Linked DNA regions of Marinobacterium aestuarii. The protein of the gene in region 1 binds, or shares a complex with, the protein of each later gene. Links are inferred from orthologs where the notes say so. Each region holds a gene or a part of one and is shown on either strand. Other genes may lie near its edges.

Region 1 (6,954 bases):
GGCTCTGGGGTCGGCATTGCCAATGTCTTCCGAGGCAATGGCCACCAGGCGGCGCGCCACATAGAGCGGATCACAGCCGCCGTCGAGCATGCGGCAATACCAGTAGAGTGCACCGTCCGGCGATGAGCCACGTACCGACTTGTGAAACGCCGAGATCATGTCGTAGAAGAGGTCGCCCTGCTTGTCGAAGCGACGTCCGCTGGCACCGAGCACTTCCGTCATGACCGACTCATCAATGCGCTCAACGTCGCCATCGGGTTGGGCCAGATCCGTAGCAATCTCCAGCAAATTCAGCGCCCTGCGTGCATCGCCATCGGCCGCCACCGCAATCTGCTGCAGCACGCCATCGGCGACATCAAGGCGGCGCTGCCCCAGGCCGCGCTCACTATCCTTGAGCGCATGGTGCAACAGACTCAGCAGGTCGGCCGCCTCCAGGCTGCGCAGCAGATAGACGCGGGCGCGGGACAGCAGTGCGTTATTGAGTTCGAACGACGGGTTCTCGGTGGTCGCGCCAACAAAAATAAAGGTGCCGTCTTCTATATAGGGCAGAAAGGCATCCTGCTGCGACTTGTTGAAGCGGTGCACCTCATCCACAAAGAGGATACTCTTGCGTCCCGACTGGGCCTTATAGGCACGAGCCTCCTCGATCGCCGCCCGGATATCCTTGACCCCCGACAGCACTGCCGACAGGGTCAGAAAATGGGCATCAATCTGCCGCGCCATCAACCGTGCCAGGGTCGTTTTACCGACACCGGGCGGCCCCCAGAAAATCATCGAATGGGCGACGCCCTGCTCCAGCGCCAGACGCAGCGGCTTGCCGGGCGCCAGCAGATGCTGCTGGCCGGCGTATTCATCCAGGTTACGGGGGCGGATACGGGCCGCTAGCGGCTCATACCCCGGGCTGTCATCGGCAAACAGATCGTCCATCAGGCACCCGGGTCGACTATCAGATCTGCACCATCGGGCACATCAAAGCTGAACAGATCAGCGCCCAGCGTGGGATTCTGCTGCTGGTTGTGAAACTGGATGGTAGTGCGCTGACCGAGAGAGTCTTCCAGCATCAGCTGGCCAATCTGCTCTTCAACAAACAGCAGCCGGATGCGGGTAAAGGTGCTCTGCTCATTGCGTGGCAGCAGTTCGAACAGCGCCTCACTGCCGGATTCATTCACCAGCGTGATGGTGAAATCCTCGCCCAGGCGGTCGATCTGGCCATTCAGAATCAGGGCCGGCGCACTGTTGCCATTGGCATCGAAGGGCTTGCGCGTAACCTGCATCAGATCGGGGTCGTAGATCCACAGGTAGGTGCCGTCGTTGACGATCACCTGGGGAAAAGGCTCCTCGCTGGTCCAGCGAAACAGATTAGGTTTGCGCAGCACCAGAGTACCGTTGGTCGCCTCGGTACGCTGCCCATTATCCGTCACTGAAAACTGCTCGAAATCGGAACTGAAGGTATCGTAGCCCTGCAGCATCTGCTGCAAGCGGGCATCCGCTTCCAGCGCCCAGAGCGGCGCCGAAAATAACGATAAAAGACCTGCAAAACCAACAGCAACTAACTGTTTCATAATCAATCTCTCGGTGGTGGTGGCGCGAGTACTTCGCGCTGACCATTGCTGCCTGCCGACGTTACGACGCCGGCAGCTTCCATGGTTTCAATCATTCGGGCGGCGCGGTTGTAACCAATCTTGAGTTTACGTTGCACACTCGAAATCGATGCCTTGCGACTCTCCAGTACAAAGGCCACGGCTTCGTCGTAGAGCGCATCCTGCTCATCATCGAACAGGCCGGCAGAAGGTGCGCCGCCTTCAGACGGATCGCTCAGAATGTCATCTATATAGGCGGGCGCGCCATAGAGCTTCCAGGCATCCACAATGCGGTGCACTTCATCATCACTCACAAAGGCACCGTGCACGCGGTTCGGCACACTGACCCCGGCCGGCAGATACAGCATGTCGCCGTTGCCCAGCAGGTTTTCAGCACCGGACTGATCCAGGATGGTGCGCGAATCGATCTTGGAGGACACCTGAAAGGCAATGCGCGTCGGCACGTTAGCCTTGATCAGGCCGGTAATAACATCCACCGACGGGCGCTGTGTCGCCAGGATCAAGTGAATGCCCGCCGCACGTGCCTTCTGGGCGATACGTGCAATCAGTTCTTCGACCTTCTTGCCGACAATCATCATCATGTCGGCGAACTCGTCGATCACCACGACGATGTACGGCAGGGTTTCGAGCGCGGGCGCCGGGGTATCGAACGGCAGGCCTTCCTGCTCCGGATTCCACAGCGGATCCTTGATCGGCTGTCCCTGCTCCTGCGCCTTGAGCAGCTTCTCGTTAAAGCCCGACAGGTTACGCACCCCCATCTTGGCCATCAGCTTGTAGCGCCGCTCCATTTCGGCCACACACCAGCGCAGACCACCGGCGGCCTCCTTCATATCGGTAATAACCGGTGTCAACAGGTGTGGTATGCCTTCATAGATCGACAGTTCAAGCATCTTGGGGTCGACCATCATCAGGCGCACTTCATCGGGTGTAGCCTTGAACAGCAGGCTGAGCAGCATGGCATTGACGCCCACCGACTTGCCCGAACCCGTGGTACCGGCCACCAGCAGGTGAGGCATCTTGGCCAGGTTCACCACCACCGGGTTACCGGCGATGTCGTTACCCAGGCCCAGCGTCAGCTTCGATGAGGCCTCGCGATAGGGTTTGGAGTTCAGCACCTCACTCAGGCGCACCGTCTGGCGGGATTCATTGGGTATCTCGATACCCACCACCGATTTGCCGGGAATGACCTCCACCACGCGCACGCTGAGTACCGCCATGGAGCGGGCCAGATCCTTCGCCAGATTGGTAATCTTGCTGGCCTTGACGCCCGGAGCCGGCTGCAGTTCGAAACGGGTGATAACAGGCCCTGGATTCACTTCCACCACTTCGGCGACCACACCGAAGTCCTTGAGTTTGTCTTCCAGCAGGCGCGACATCATTTCGAGCTGGTCGTCGCTATACCCCTGCTCCTGATGCAATTCCGGCGGGTCCAGCAGATCAAGCGAGGGCACCTGCTGGCGCGCAGGCCGCAAACCTGTGGGGCGCTGATCATGATCAAGCCCCAGGTCACTGTCCTGCATCGGCTTGTGGGCTTCGGCCAGCGGCACTATGCGTACACCCTTGCGTACCGCCTCATCCATCCCCTGCCCCGCAGCATCACCTGGCGCCGCCATGCGACCTACCGCGGTATCCAGCACTTGGGATACGGCAACAGGCTCTGAACCGGCGGCTCTGGAATGCACATCGCTGGCATGCCTATCGCTGGCATGCCTATCGCCGGCATGTGCAGCGTTCTGCGTGGCGGGGGCCGCAGCAAAAGGCGCATCAGCGTAATCGCTGTAGTCCTGACTCTCGCTGGCGCGCGGATCTTGCGCCGCTGCCCTGGCAGCCGGGCTTTCTTCGAACGAAAAGCTCGGTTCCACACGCTCGGGCCGGGGCGCGGGGCGGCTAGCTGCAGTCTCACTGCTAGGCCCCTGGGCCGGGGGTACCGATGAATGTGCATCTTCATCGGCAAACTCAGGTGTCAGAAACAGCGGTGCCTGTTCTTCTGTCAAACCGCTGAATGACGGGCCCTGCGCTGCTGCGCCCTGAGAAGACCCAGTGCTAGAAGGCTCAGTGCGAATCCGCGCACTGGATACACTGCTGCTGTAGCCAGGGGCTGCGGCGGGCTTCGCAGCGGCCGGAGTCTTCGTATCAGCGCCGGAACGGGGAGCACGGCGCGGGCGCAAGCGCCCCAGGGACGCAAGCCTGGCGGGTAGGCGCAGCAATCCGCGCCCTATCCAATCCAGCGTCTGGCCAACTGATACCTCGACATAGCAGGTCAACCCCACCAGCATCAGGGTCCAGAGCACGACAGAGCCCCCCAGCACACTGAACCAGGACACGATCCAGTCCGACAATGCCTGACCAATCAGACCGCCGGCGGTAAAGGGATACTCAAATACGCTGTTGGAAAGATGCAGTGATGCCAGCGCACAGAGCCCGGCCACGAACAGCAGGCCGCCACTGGCACGCAGGATCAGGTACGGCATGCCATCGAGCAAGCTAGTCTTGCGACGCAGCAAAAAGCGCAGAGACGGATAGGCAAGCAGTATCGGCACCAGCCAGGCGCCTATGCCAAAGAAGGAAAACAGCCAGTCTGCGACCCAGGCGCCGGCAGTACCGGCAAGATTCCTCACCTCTGGCTGATAGCCCAGGTGAGACCAACCCGGATCCCGGCTGTCATACCCCAGCACCGCTATCATCAGATAAAGGCAGACACCCAGCACCAACATCAGCGCCGATTCTTTAGCAATACGCACCAGCAGTTCCGTAAACGACAAAGATGCTTTCAAATTCTGTTCACTCAAACAACAAGCCCTTAATTTAGCCCGATTTTTCAGGCCAACAACATACCACAATTGGCGGTTTGGGTTGACTCGCTATTGATGCAAAGGCATGAATAAGCGATAGTTACCCGCGATGCGGCACTTGTGGTTAATGAATCAGCACACCGCTGACCGAACGCGATATCTGAACCCCTATTACAAAGACTATACAGGGCAATTCTGACAGCCGGCTGAACAGATGCCCAGGCTCTCATATTGTCAGACAGCCGCATATCCGCCAGGGATTGAATTCAGCGCCCAGCGCCCTCATTTTGAAAGCCTGTCACTTTTGCACAGCGGGTTTTCACAATGAAAGCAGGCATCGACCCAGGCAGAAGTCCGGCCTAACTGAACAGCATCTAGCTGTGGCCTATACGCCCGAGCGCCCGAGCGCCCTGTAGCCGCCGGCCAACGGCAGTCACAGGCCAGATGCCGCCAGGCGTGCGGCGCTGTTCATCAAGCATCGAATCTGACATTTCATTTAACATCTCATCTAACATCGACACGGATCTAACATGAGCGAAGTCAAACACCACCGTCTTATTATTCTCGGCTCCGGCCCCGCCGGTTACACAGCCGCCGTTTATGCTGCCAGGGCAAACCTTAACCCGGTGATCATTACCGGCATGCAGGCCGGTGGCCAGCTGACCACCACCACCGATGTCGACAACTGGCCAGGCGATGCCGAAGGCGTCCAGGGCCCTGAACTGATGCAGCGCATGCAGGCTCACGCCGAGCGCTTCAACACTGAAATCCTGTTCGACCATATCAATGAAACAGACCTGCGCAGCCGCCCGTTTCGCCTCAAGGGTGACATGGGCATCTACACCTGCGACGCCCTGATCATTGCCACAGGCGCATCGGCACAGTATCTGGGCCTGGAATCCGAAGAAGCCTTTATGGGCAAAGGCGTTTCCGCCTGCGCCACCTGCGATGGCTTTTTCTACCGCAACCAGAAAGTCGCTGTTATCGGTGGCGGCAACACGGCAGTGGAAGAAGCGCTCTACCTGTCCAACATCGCCGCCGAGGTCACCCTGGTGCACCGTCGTGACAGCCTGCGCTCCGAAAAAATTCTGCAGGACAAACTGTTCGAGCGCGCCAAGAACGGCAATATCAAGATTGTCTGGAACCACACCCTGGACGAAGTTCTGGGCGATGCCACCGGCGTCACCGGCATGCGCATCCGCAGCACCGAAGACGACAACACCCAGGATATCGAGCTGGCCGGCGTCTTTATCGCCATCGGCCACAAGCCCAACACCGATATCTTTGAAGGCCAGCTGGACATGCACGACGGCTACCTGAAAATTCGCTCAGGGCTCGAAGGCAACGCCACCGCCACCAGCGTTCCCGGTGTTTTCGCCGCCGGCGATGTCAGTGACCACGTCTACCGCCAGGCCGTTACATCCGCGGGCTTTGGCTGCATGGCCGCACTCGATGCCGAGCGCTACCTCGACGATCTGGAAAAGTAAGCCACATCCATGGCAACACCCGGGCAGGCCAGGCGGCCTGCCCGCTGACTGATACTCGGGGAACCCTCGATGATTTCCTGGCTTTCTCGCACATCCCATCAATTCCCCCCTGCATCCCAGGCTCTCAAGGACCCCAACGGCCTGCTCGCAGCCGGTGGTGACCTGAACCCCGACCGCATACTCAACGCCTACCGCAACGGCATCTTCCCCTGGTACAACCCCGGCGAGCCCATTCTGTGGTGGAGCCCGGATCCGCGCTGCGTCATCTATAGCGACCGCTTGCATATATCCCGCAGCCTGCGCAAGCGCCTCAGACGCAGCGACTACCAGGTGACCTTTGATCAGGCGTTCGGCGCCGTCATGGACGGCTGCGCAGCCCCCAGGACCGGCAGCAGCGGCACCTGGATCAGCCCCGAGATGCACGCAGCCTACCGCCAACTGCACCGCCACGGCCATGCACATTCGGTGGAGGTCTGGCAGGAGGGTGAACTGACGGGCGGACTTTACGGCATTGCCTCGGGCCGTATGTTTTTTGGCGAATCCATGTTCAGCCTGCGCACAGACGCCTCGAAAATCGCCTTTGCCTGGCTGGTCGAACAACTTAAAAACTGGGGCTATCCTTTAATTGATTGCCAGGTTCACAACCCGCATCTCGTCACGCTGGGAGCCGAAGAGATCACACGGGAAACCTTTCTTCAGGAACTGGATCGAATTGTCGACATTCCCTGCAGTCCGAGCTGGATATTCGATATCGATGCCAGCGCATTTGGAGGTTAAGACGCCGTGACTACCCTGCGACAACTGCACTTCTACTCCACGCCGGAACACGAGTGCAGCTACATTCCGGGACGCATGGCCCGCACGCTCTTTGTGGACCCCCAGGCCGTCATCAGCACGGACGCCTATAGTCAGCTATCGGACCTTGGGTTTCGTCGCAGCGGCAAGCACATCTACCGCCCCCACTGCGAAGGCTGCCAGGCCTGTGTCTCGGTCCGCATTCCCGCGGATAACTGCCGCCTCAGTAAAAGCCAGAAGCGCGTGCTGAATCGCAACCTGGATCTGTCCTGCAACCGC
Region 2 (2,780 bases), 2.2 Mb from region 1 along the record:
TTGTCAGAAGATCTTCACGGCGCGTGCCCGAACGACGGATATTGATCGCCGGGAACATGCGACGTTCTGCAGCCTTGCGGTCCAGGTGTACTTCGGAGTTACCGGTACCCTTGAACTCTTCGTAGATCACTTCGTCCATTTTCGAGCCGGTATCAACCAGCGCGGTGGCGATAATGGTCAGGCTGCCGCCTTCCTCGATATTACGTGCTGCACCGAAGAAACGCTTGGGACGCTCCAGCGCATGCGCATCAACACCACCGGTCAACACCTTGCCGGACGACGGAATAACCGTGTTGTAGGCACGGGCCAGACGCGTGATGGAGTCCAGCAGGATGACAACGTCCTTCTTGTGCTCGGTCAGACGCTTGGCCTTCTCCAGCACCATTTCAGCGACCTGCACGTGACGTGACGGCGGCTCATCGAAGGTGGAGGCAACCACTTCGCCGCGCACGGTGCGCTGCATCTCGGTCACTTCCTCGGGGCGCTCATCGATCAGCAACACGATCAGATGGCAATCAGGGCTGTTACGGGTAATGCTGCTGGCAATATTCTGCAGCATCAGCGTCTTGCCCGCTTTTGGCGGAGAAACGATCAGAGCGCGCTGACCTTTGCCCATGGGGCACACCAGGTCGATAACACGGGCCGTGATGTCCTCAGTACTGCCGTTGCCGATTTCCATGCGCAGACGTTCCTGCGGGAACAGCGGCGTCAGGTTTTCGAACAGAATCTTGTTCTTGGCGTTTTCCGGCCTGTCGTAGTTAATCTCATCGACTTTAAGCAGCGCGAAATAACGCTCGCCATCTTTCGGCGGACGGATCTTGCCGGTAATGGTATCGCCAGTGCGAAGGTTAAAACGGCGGATCTGACTCGGTGAAACGTAAATATCGTCAGGGCCAGCCAGGTAGGATGAATCAGCGGAGCGGAGGAAGCCGAAGCCATCCTGCAGTATCTCGAGAACGCCGTCGCCAGAGATATCTTCGCCGCCTTTGGAGTGTCTCTTCAAAATTGCGAAGATCACATCCTGTTTGCGAGAACGGGCAAGGTTGTCCATTCCCATTTCTTGCGCGATTTCCAGAAGCTCCGGAACGCTTTTTGTTTTGAGCTCGGTTAGATTCATATGCTTTGGAGAAGGGCCACGAATGACCAAGTTAGAGTGGAAAACAGGAGAAAATCAGAGGTCGATACTAATGACTGGGAGTCTGAAGCTTGTCAAAGGGGGGTGACAAGTACCCAGCAGTCGCAGTCAATATAAAGGCTTGGGTCGCGGCTGTCTAGACTGGAGGGCAAGAAATATAAATCAGCGGCGCCGACCCATTTCCGCCCTCCGGATTACAAATCAGAGATTGGCGTCGATAAAGGCAGCCAGCTGGGACTTGGAAAGAGCGCCCACCTTGGTCGCCTCAACATTGCCACCCTTGAACAGCATCAGGGTCGGGATACCACGAATACCGAACTTCGGCGGTGTTTCGTTGTTTTCATCGATATTAAGCTTGCAAACTTTCAGTTTGCCTTCGTAATCCTTGGCGATCTCTTCCAGTACCGGTGCAATCATCTTGCAGGGGCCACACCATTCAGCCCAGTAATCAACCAGCACCGCGCGCTCTGCTTTGAGCACTTCCTCTTCGAAAGATGCATCGGTGACGTTAACGATGTTTTCGCTCATAGGAACCATTCTCCAAACACGCGAGGTGTTCATATTAGTGCTTCTGCGGAAATTCCGACCCAAAAACCCCGGTAAGACGGGACAATTATGCCGGGATATCCTCAACTGCTGCCGATGATACCATTGCACAAAAAAAAATGTGAACACTAAGCGCCGATCATGACGTTTTCAGGCCCTGTAAAGGCGACTTCACCGCAGCCAGAAAAACATCGATGGTCATATTATTCTGATATTCTTAGCCGCTCTGTTCCTGTGGCATGGTATGCACCAGAAAGATGAATGATACGAGCCCCCTATCCGCTACAGCGACACCCCCATCCCTGCTGGCGGCGATCGACCTTGGCTCCAACAGTTTCCACATGGTCGTCGCCCAGCTGATAGACGGCGAAATAAAGCTGCAGGATGTCATGTCCGAAAAGGTCCAGCTGGCCGCTGGTCTGGATGCCGATAAGCTGCTGAGCGAAGAGGCCCAGCAGCGCGGTCTGGAATGCCTGGCCCGCTTCGCGCAGCGTGTTTCCGACCTGCCACGCAAGGCAATCCGCATTGTTGCGACCAATGCCCTGCGTGAAGCCGTCAATAGCCGCGAGTTTCTCGAGCGGGCCGAAGATATCATGCAAACATCCCTGGAAATCATTCCCGGCCGCGAAGAGGCCCGGCTGATTTATCTCGGCGTCTGCCAGACCCGCCCACCACAGGATGGCATGCGCCTGGTCATCGACATCGGTGGCGGCAGTACCGAACTGGTACTGGGTGAGAAATTCCAGCCGCGCGCGCTCGAAAGCCTCGAAATGGGCTGCGTGAGCTTTACCCAGCGCTATTTCCCCGACGGCCAGATCAGCAAGGCGGCCTTCCAGAAAGCGACCTACGCGGCCCTGCGTGAACTGATGTCGATTCAGAAGCGCTACAGACGCCTGGGCTGGAGTAACTGCGTCGGTTCATCCGGCACCATCAAGGCGATCCGCAACGCCTGCATTAGCCTGGGGCTCACCGAAGAGCACATTACGGCTCGGGCGCTGGATCAGCTACGCCAGAAAATACTCGGCTATCGTCACGTCGATGAAATCACCGAAGTCAAAGCCGAACGCCGAGCCCTGTTGCCCGCAGGGCTTGCCATTCT

The links. Proteins that work in one complex are often made in the same cells at the same time.
Region 2: the proteins of trxB (region 1) and trxA are in contact, whole or in part, in a crystal structure (PDB 1F6M), measured with the Escherichia coli proteins. The link is inferred for Marinobacterium aestuarii from one-to-one orthologs.

The regions. Positions count from the first base shown.
Region 1 is NZ_CP015839.1:2,771,422-2,778,375, forward strand. What follows is about bases 4,000-6,901. They hold trxB (thioredoxin-disulfide reductase), read left to right. Parts: upstream 4,000-4,923; coding sequence 4,924-5,880; downstream 5,881-6,901. Other genes in these bases: A8C75_RS12140 (DNA translocase FtsK), read right to left, coding at 4,000-4,342; aat (leucyl/phenylalanyl-tRNA--protein transferase), read left to right, coding at 5,950-6,657; A8C75_RS12155 (arginyltransferase), read left to right, coding at 6,664-6,901. Also shown: A8C75_RS12130 (replication-associated recombination protein A), read right to left, coding at 1-927; outer membrane lipoprotein periplasmic chaperone LolA, read right to left, coding at 927-1,562; more of A8C75_RS12140, read right to left, coding at 1,565-3,999; more of A8C75_RS12155, read left to right, coding at 6,902-6,954.
Region 2 is NZ_CP015839.1:4,934,668-4,937,447, forward strand. It holds trxA (thioredoxin TrxA), read right to left. Parts: upstream 1,664-2,780; coding sequence 1,337-1,663; downstream 1-1,336. Other genes in the region: rho (transcription termination factor Rho), read right to left, coding at 1-1,117; A8C75_RS21720 (Ppx/GppA phosphatase family protein), read left to right, coding at 1,939-2,780. UniProt on the Escherichia coli protein: Participates in various redox reactions through the reversible oxidation of its active center dithiol to a disulfide and catalyzes dithiol-disulfide exchange reactions.